3 regions of the Streptomyces sp. NBC_00887 genome follow, and region 2 is predicted to be linked to each of the others. Evidence: riboswitches for the same ligand, from Rfam matches in the RefSeq annotation. Region 2 holds a riboswitch; each other region holds the start of a gene.
What was found. Region 2 has a riboswitch for cobalamin ahead of OG844_RS13210 (CbtB-domain containing protein). Riboswitches for the same ligand answer to the same signal wherever they lie in the genome.

Region 1 (2,254 bases), 5.3 Mb from region 2:
TGGGGCCTGACCCTGCCGGCCGCCGGTCTGGTCGGCGCGGGCGCGGAGTTCCTCACCAAGCAGGGCCCCTGGGGTGTCGGCGTGGTCGCCGTGCTCCTCGTCGCGGGCTCCGCTGCCATCTGGCTGCTGTCGCGCCGCAAGCCGGTCGACCACACCAACGTCAACGAGACGGACGCCGAGCCCGCGGGCGTCGTCACCACCGCCATCGCGGCCGTCAGCCCTCCGCCCGTCGGCTCCGGCGTCCCGGACCTCAAGACCACCATCCCGGCCCCGGCCCCGACGGCCGGATCCCCGGCCGACCCGGCCCGACCGGCCACGGTGTAAGGACAGATCCGCATGAACATCGACTGGGCAGCTCTCGCCTCCGTCTTCGGCGTCAGCCTCGTGGTCACCGTCGCACTGGTCGGCCTCTTCACTCTCGGCATCATCGGCCTCTCCAAGCAGGCCTCGGCGGTGCAGTCCGGCGGATCTCTCACGCTGGCGCGCACCGGCGCGTACGCCTGCTTCGGGCTGTGCGCGGCGGCGGTCGCCTACGGGATCTATCTGATCGTCGTCTGACCACTCCGGCGCCACGCCACCGTCTCCTCGCATCGGGCCGGACACACCACGTGTGTGTCCGGCCCGATGTGCGTCTGCGCACACTGCACTTCCGCAGGTCAACGGCAGGTTGACGGGCGTTCACGGGGCGTGGTGGACTGCCGGTGCCATTTACGGCGACAGGAGAGGAAGCCGGTGCGAATCCGGCGCGGTCCCGCCACTGTCACCGGGGAGCAGGCCCCCACACGGAAGTCACGGTCCGGCACGGACTGGAAGGCCGGGGGAACTGCGGATCCGGAAGCCAGGAGACTCTCGTCGCCGGTCACGTCGAACCAGGGCGCGGACCCTGAGTTAAGGACATCTGCCATGCCTGGCTGCCGTGCGTCGGTCCCTGTGTCACCCGCTCCGAACATCCTTCGAGGCACGACGGCCGGCTGAACCGTGCGAGCCGACCGCATCTTCGCGTACGGCGCCACCGCCGGTCTGATCGGCGACCTGCTGCTCGGTGACCCCCGGCGGGGCCACCCCGTCGCCGCCTTCGGGCAGGCCGCGGCAGGCCTCGAGAGCCGGCTGTGGCGCGATCACCGCGGCTGGGGCGCCCTGCACGCGCTGGTCTGCGCCGGGGGCGCAGCGGGCGCCGCCGCGCTGGCCGCCCGTGCCGTACGCAACCGTCCCGCCGCGGCCGTGGCACTGACCGCCGTCGCCACCTGGTCCGTCGTCGGCGGTACGTCGCTGGGCCGGGAGGCCCGGGCCATCGGCGGTGCGCTCGCCGCCGGTGACATCGAGGTGGCCCGGGAGCGGCTGCCGCACCTCTGCGGCCGTGACCCCCAGTCCCTCGACGGACCGCAGATCGCCCGCGCGGTGGTGGAGTCCGTCGCCGAGAACACCTCGGACGCCGTCGTCGGCGCTCTGGTGTGGGGCGCCATCGGTGGTGTCCCGGGCCTCGTCGGATTCCGGGCCGTCAACACCCTCGACGCCATGGTCGGTCACAGGTCTCCGCGCCACCGGCGCTACGGCTGGGCCTCGGCCCGCCTCGACGACCTCGCCGGCTGGCCCGGTGCCCGCCTCACCGCCGTGCTCGCCGTGGCCGCCGGTGGCCGTCCGCGCGAGGCCGTACGGGCCTGGCGGGCCGACGCGGGCAAGCACCCGAGCCCCAACGCGGGCCCGGTGGAGGCCTCGTTCGCGGGTGTGCTCGGTGTGCGCCTCGGCGGGACCCTCGCGTACGGCGGGCGGGTCGAGCACCGGCCCGTGCTCAACGGGGAGACCGGCCGGGACGTGCGGGTGACGGATATCGAACGCGCGGTGCGGCTGTCGCGCCGGGTGAGTGTGCTGGCCCTCGGCGTGTGTGCGGCCGCGCGGCTGGCTTCGGGAAGGAGGGGCCGGGCATGAGCGGCGGACAGGGCGGCGGGCTGCTGGTCGCGGGAACGACCTCGGACGCGGGCAAGAGTGTCGTCACGGCGGGAATCTGCCGGTGGCTGGTGCGCCGGGGGGTGAAGGTCGCGCCGTTCAAGGCGCAGAACATGTCGCTGAACTCGTTCGTCACCCGCGAGGGTGCGGAGATCGGCCGCGCCCAGGCGATGCAGGCGCAGGCCGCCCGGGTGGAGCCGAGCGTGCTGATGAATCCGGTGCTGCTCAAGCCCGGTGGTGACCGCTCCAGTCAGGTGGTCCTGATGGGCAAGCCGGTCGGCGAGATGAGCGCGCGGGGCTACCACGGCGG
Region 2 (2,254 bases):
GGGCGTCCGACGTGCGCGCGCTGGGCATCGACGCGGAACCGGACGAAGCTCTGCCGACCGACGTGTGGGAGGTCATCTCGCTCCCCTCGGAGAGGCGGCGGATCGGCCCGGTCGCGGGCGGCGCGGCCCCCCACTGGGATCGGCTGGTCTTCAGCGCCAAGGAGAGTGTTTTCAAGACGTGGTACCCGCTCACAGGCATCGAGCTCGACTTCGACGAGGCGGAGATCGAATTCCGCCGGAGCGAAGGGGCTTGGCACCGGGGCACCTTCACGGCGCAGCTGTTGCGGACGGCGCCCGGGATACCGGGCACGTTCGAGGGAAGGTGGCTGGTCCAGGACGGGTTCGCGGTTACCGCGATCGCCCTGCCCCACGCTCCCCGCGTTCCTCCGGAGGGCGACCGCACCGCAGGTTCCACCGGCCGGACCGCCCGCTGAGCTCGGTGAGCGCGAGCGGGGGAACGTCCAGCCGCCAGAAGGCCTGTACCGGCAGAGCCAGCGCCTGGACCACCGCCGCGCGGACGACCGCGGGTTCGACCACGGCCATGACCCGCACGTCGCGGTCCCCGGCCAGGGTCTCCAGCCAACTGCCCACCCGGGCAGCCAGGTCCAGGAGCGACTCGCCCCCGTGCGGGGCGGCCGATGGGTCGGCCAGCCAGGCGGACACGGCGTCGGGTTCAGCGGCGCCGACGTCCGACAGTCGTTGACCGCTCCAGCGCCCCATGTGCCAGTCGCGGAGCGCGGGTTCGGCACTGGGGGCAAGTCCGAGCGCCTGAGCGGTCTGCAGGCAGCGCTCCGAAGGGCCGCGCGCATACCGGTCGGCTCCCGGTACGTCACCGGCGGCGTCCTCGGCCCTGCGCAGACCTGCCTCGTCCAACGGTGCGTCACCCTCGAAGCGTGCCTCTCTCGACGCCGCGTTCATGGCCGGTGAGATCAACATCACCCGTACCGTCATGCTCCGCCTCCCCTTCTTCAACAACTGCCCGATGCGTAGGCGCCCCATGGGAACACGGCTCGCGCCGCGGGCCGCGACCGGGACGGTTGCACCGTGGCGGCGCCCGAGCAACAGGCGGTATGGTCGCGGCAACCAAGACGAGGTGTGAACGGAAGTCCGGTGAGAATCCGGCACGGTCGCGCCACTGTGTACCCGCTCGTTCTGCGGGAAAGTCAGACCCGGCACCTTCGTCTCAGGCACCACGACAGGGACGCGTGTTCCCACAGGAGGTTCTGCCATGGCACATTCTGCTGCCCCAGCTGCGATCGCACCCGCGATCACCCCCATCTCCCTGAAGGCCATTGCCCCCTGGGCCGTCTTCTTCGGCATCCTGATGCTGGTCCTGCTGTACTTCGTCGGAGCCGAGCAGGGCGCCACCGCGGTCTTCGCGGGTGAGTCCGTGCACGAGTGGGTCCACGACGGACGCCACCTCCTCGGATTCCCCTGCCACTGAGATTCCGGGAATCAGGGGAACGTTCCATGAACTCCGTATCGGTCAGAGCTCTGCTCGTCCGCGGGATGCTGGCCGGCCTCGTGGCCGGTGCGCTCGCCCTTGCCGTGGCCTACTTCCTCGGTGAGTCCCGCGTGGACGCCGCCATCGCGCTGGAGGAGTCACACGCCCACGACCACGGCGGCGGCGAGGAACTCGTCAGCCGCACGATGCAGGCCACCGGCGGTCTCGCCACCGGTGTCCTCGTATTCGGCGTGGCCATCGGCGGCATCGCCGCACTCGTCTTCTGTTACGCCCTGGGCCGCATCGGCAGCTTCGGCCCCAGGGCCACGGCCGCGCTCGTCGCGGGTGCGGCCCTGCTGACGGTGTACGTCGTGCCGTTCCTGAAGTACCCGGCGAACCCGCCGGCTGTCGGGAACCCCGACACCATCGGACAGCGCACCGGCCTGTTCTTCCTGATGGTCGCTCTCAGCGTGCTGCTGGCCGTAGCCGCCGTGATCTTCGGCAAACGTCTCGCACCCCGCCTGGGCAACTGGAACGCGACGACTGCCGCAGGCGCCGGCTACGTCCTGCTGATCGGGCTCGCCTACGCCTTCCTGCCCTCGTTCAACGAGGTCGGAACGGACTTCCCGGCCAGCCTGCTGTGGGAGTTCCGGTTGTCCACGCTCGCCGTCCAGGCGACGCTCTGGACCGCCTTCGGTCTCGTCTTCGGTTACCTGACCGAGCGGCTTCTCGTACCGGCCGCGCGTACCGCGTCGTCGGCGGGTGACCGTACGGCACCTCGCCCGGCCGATGCCGTGGGCTGACCCTCGA
Region 3 (2,254 bases), 1.1 Mb from region 2:
GCGGGCTCCGCTGCCATCTGGCTGCTGTCGCGCCGCAAGCCGGTCGACCACACCAACGTCAACGAGACGGACGCCGAGCCCGCGGGCGTCGTCACCACCGCCATCGCGGCCGTCAGCCCTCCGCCCGTCGGCTCCGGCGTCCCGGACCTCAAGACCACCATCCCGGCCCCGGCCCCGACGGCCGGATCCCCGGCCGACCCGGCCCGACCGGCCACGGTGTAAGGACAGATCCGCATGAACATCGACTGGGCAGCTCTCGCCTCCGTCTTCGGCGTCAGCCTCGTGGTCACCGTCGCACTGGTCGGCCTCTTCACTCTCGGCATCATCGGCCTCTCCAAGCAGGCCTCGGCGGTGCAGTCCGGCGGATCTCTCACGCTGGCGCGCACCGGCGCGTACGCCTGCTTCGGGCTGTGCGCGGCGGCGGTCGCCTACGGGATCTATCTGATCGTCGTCTGACCACTCCGGCGCCACGCCACCGTCTCCTCGCATCGGGCCGGACACACCACGTGTGTGTCCGGCCCGATGTGCGTCTGCGCACACTGCACTTCCGCAGGTCAACGGCAGGTTGACGGGCGTTCACGGGGCGTGGTGGACTGCCGGTGCCATTTACGGCGACAGGAGAGGAAGCCGGTGCGAATCCGGCGCGGTCCCGCCACTGTCACCGGGGAGCAGGCCCCCACACGGAAGTCACGGTCCGGCACGGACTGGAAGGCCGGGGGAACTGCGGATCCGGAAGCCAGGAGACTCTCGTCGCCGGTCACGTCGAACCAGGGCGCGGACCCTGAGTTAAGGACATCTGCCATGCCTGGCTGCCGTGCGTCGGTCCCTGTGTCACCCGCTCCGAACATCCTTCGAGGCACGACGGCCGGCTGAACCGTGCGAGCCGACCGCATCTTCGCGTACGGCGCCACCGCCGGTCTGATCGGCGACCTGCTGCTCGGTGACCCCCGGCGGGGCCACCCCGTCGCCGCCTTCGGGCAGGCCGCGGCAGGCCTCGAGAGCCGGCTGTGGCGCGATCACCGCGGCTGGGGCGCCCTGCACGCGCTGGTCTGCGCCGGGGGCGCAGCGGGCGCCGCCGCGCTGGCCGCCCGTGCCGTACGCAACCGTCCCGCCGCGGCCGTGGCACTGACCGCCGTCGCCACCTGGTCCGTCGTCGGCGGTACGTCGCTGGGCCGGGAGGCCCGGGCCATCGGCGGTGCGCTCGCCGCCGGTGACATCGAGGTGGCCCGGGAGCGGCTGCCGCACCTCTGCGGCCGTGACCCCCAGTCCCTCGACGGACCGCAGATCGCCCGCGCGGTGGTGGAGTCCGTCGCCGAGAACACCTCGGACGCCGTCGTCGGCGCTCTGGTGTGGGGCGCCATCGGTGGTGTCCCGGGCCTCGTCGGATTCCGGGCCGTCAACACCCTCGACGCCATGGTCGGTCACAGGTCTCCGCGCCACCGGCGCTACGGCTGGGCCTCGGCCCGCCTCGACGACCTCGCCGGCTGGCCCGGTGCCCGCCTCACCGCCGTGCTCGCCGTGGCCGCCGGTGGCCGTCCGCGCGAGGCCGTACGGGCCTGGCGGGCCGACGCGGGCAAGCACCCGAGCCCCAACGCGGGCCCGGTGGAGGCCTCGTTCGCGGGTGTGCTCGGTGTGCGCCTCGGCGGGACCCTCGCGTACGGCGGGCGGGTCGAGCACCGGCCCGTGCTCAACGGGGAGACCGGCCGGGACGTGCGGGTGACGGATATCGAACGCGCGGTGCGGCTGTCGCGCCGGGTGAGTGTGCTGGCCCTCGGCGTGTGTGCGGCCGCGCGGCTGGCTTCGGGAAGGAGGGGCCGGGCATGAGCGGCGGACAGGGCGGCGGGCTGCTGGTCGCGGGAACGACCTCGGACGCGGGCAAGAGTGTCGTCACGGCGGGAATCTGCCGGTGGCTGGTGCGCCGGGGGGTGAAGGTCGCGCCGTTCAAGGCGCAGAACATGTCGCTGAACTCGTTCGTCACCCGCGAGGGTGCGGAGATCGGCCGCGCCCAGGCGATGCAGGCGCAGGCCGCCCGGGTGGAGCCGAGCGTGCTGATGAATCCGGTGCTGCTCAAGCCCGGTGGTGACCGCTCCAGTCAGGTGGTCCTGATGGGCAAGCCGGTCGGCGAGATGAGCGCGCGGGGCTACCACGGCGGGCGCCAGGAATCGCTGCTGGGGACGGTCGTGGACTGTCTGGAGCAGCTCCGGGGCACGTATGACGCCGTGATCTGCGAGGGGGCGGGCAGTCCGGCCGAGAT

Region 1: another riboswitch for cobalamin. It lies ahead of OG844_RS37270 (cobalamin biosynthesis protein); the one in region 2 lies ahead of OG844_RS13210 (CbtB-domain containing protein).
Region 3: another riboswitch for cobalamin. It lies ahead of OG844_RS08340 (cobalamin biosynthesis protein); the one in region 2 lies ahead of OG844_RS13210 (CbtB-domain containing protein).

The regions. Positions count from the first base shown of each region.
Region 1 covers NZ_CP108788.1:8,183,204-8,185,457, reverse strand. The annotation lists gene OG844_RS37280 (anion permease) at 1-324, shown strand, start outside; gene OG844_RS37275 (hypothetical protein) at 337-558, shown strand; cobalamin riboswitch at 722-849, shown strand; gene OG844_RS37270 (cobalamin biosynthesis protein) at 979-1,926, shown strand; gene OG844_RS37265 (cobyric acid synthase) at 1,923-2,254, shown strand, end outside.
Region 2 covers NZ_CP108788.1:2,893,836-2,896,089, reverse strand. The annotation lists gene OG844_RS13220 (4'-phosphopantetheinyl transferase) at 1-434, shown strand, start outside; gene OG844_RS13215 (histidine phosphatase family protein) at 349-951, opposite strand; adenosylcobalamin (AdoCbl) riboswitch at 1,087-1,184, shown strand; gene OG844_RS13210 (CbtB-domain containing protein) at 1,229-1,444, shown strand; gene OG844_RS13205 (CbtA family protein) at 1,471-2,247, shown strand.
Region 3 covers NZ_CP108788.1:1,819,159-1,821,412, forward strand. The annotation lists gene OG844_RS08330 (anion permease) at 1-222, shown strand, start outside; gene OG844_RS08335 (hypothetical protein) at 235-456, shown strand; cobalamin riboswitch at 620-747, shown strand; gene OG844_RS08340 (cobalamin biosynthesis protein) at 877-1,824, shown strand; gene OG844_RS08345 (cobyric acid synthase) at 1,821-2,254, shown strand, end outside.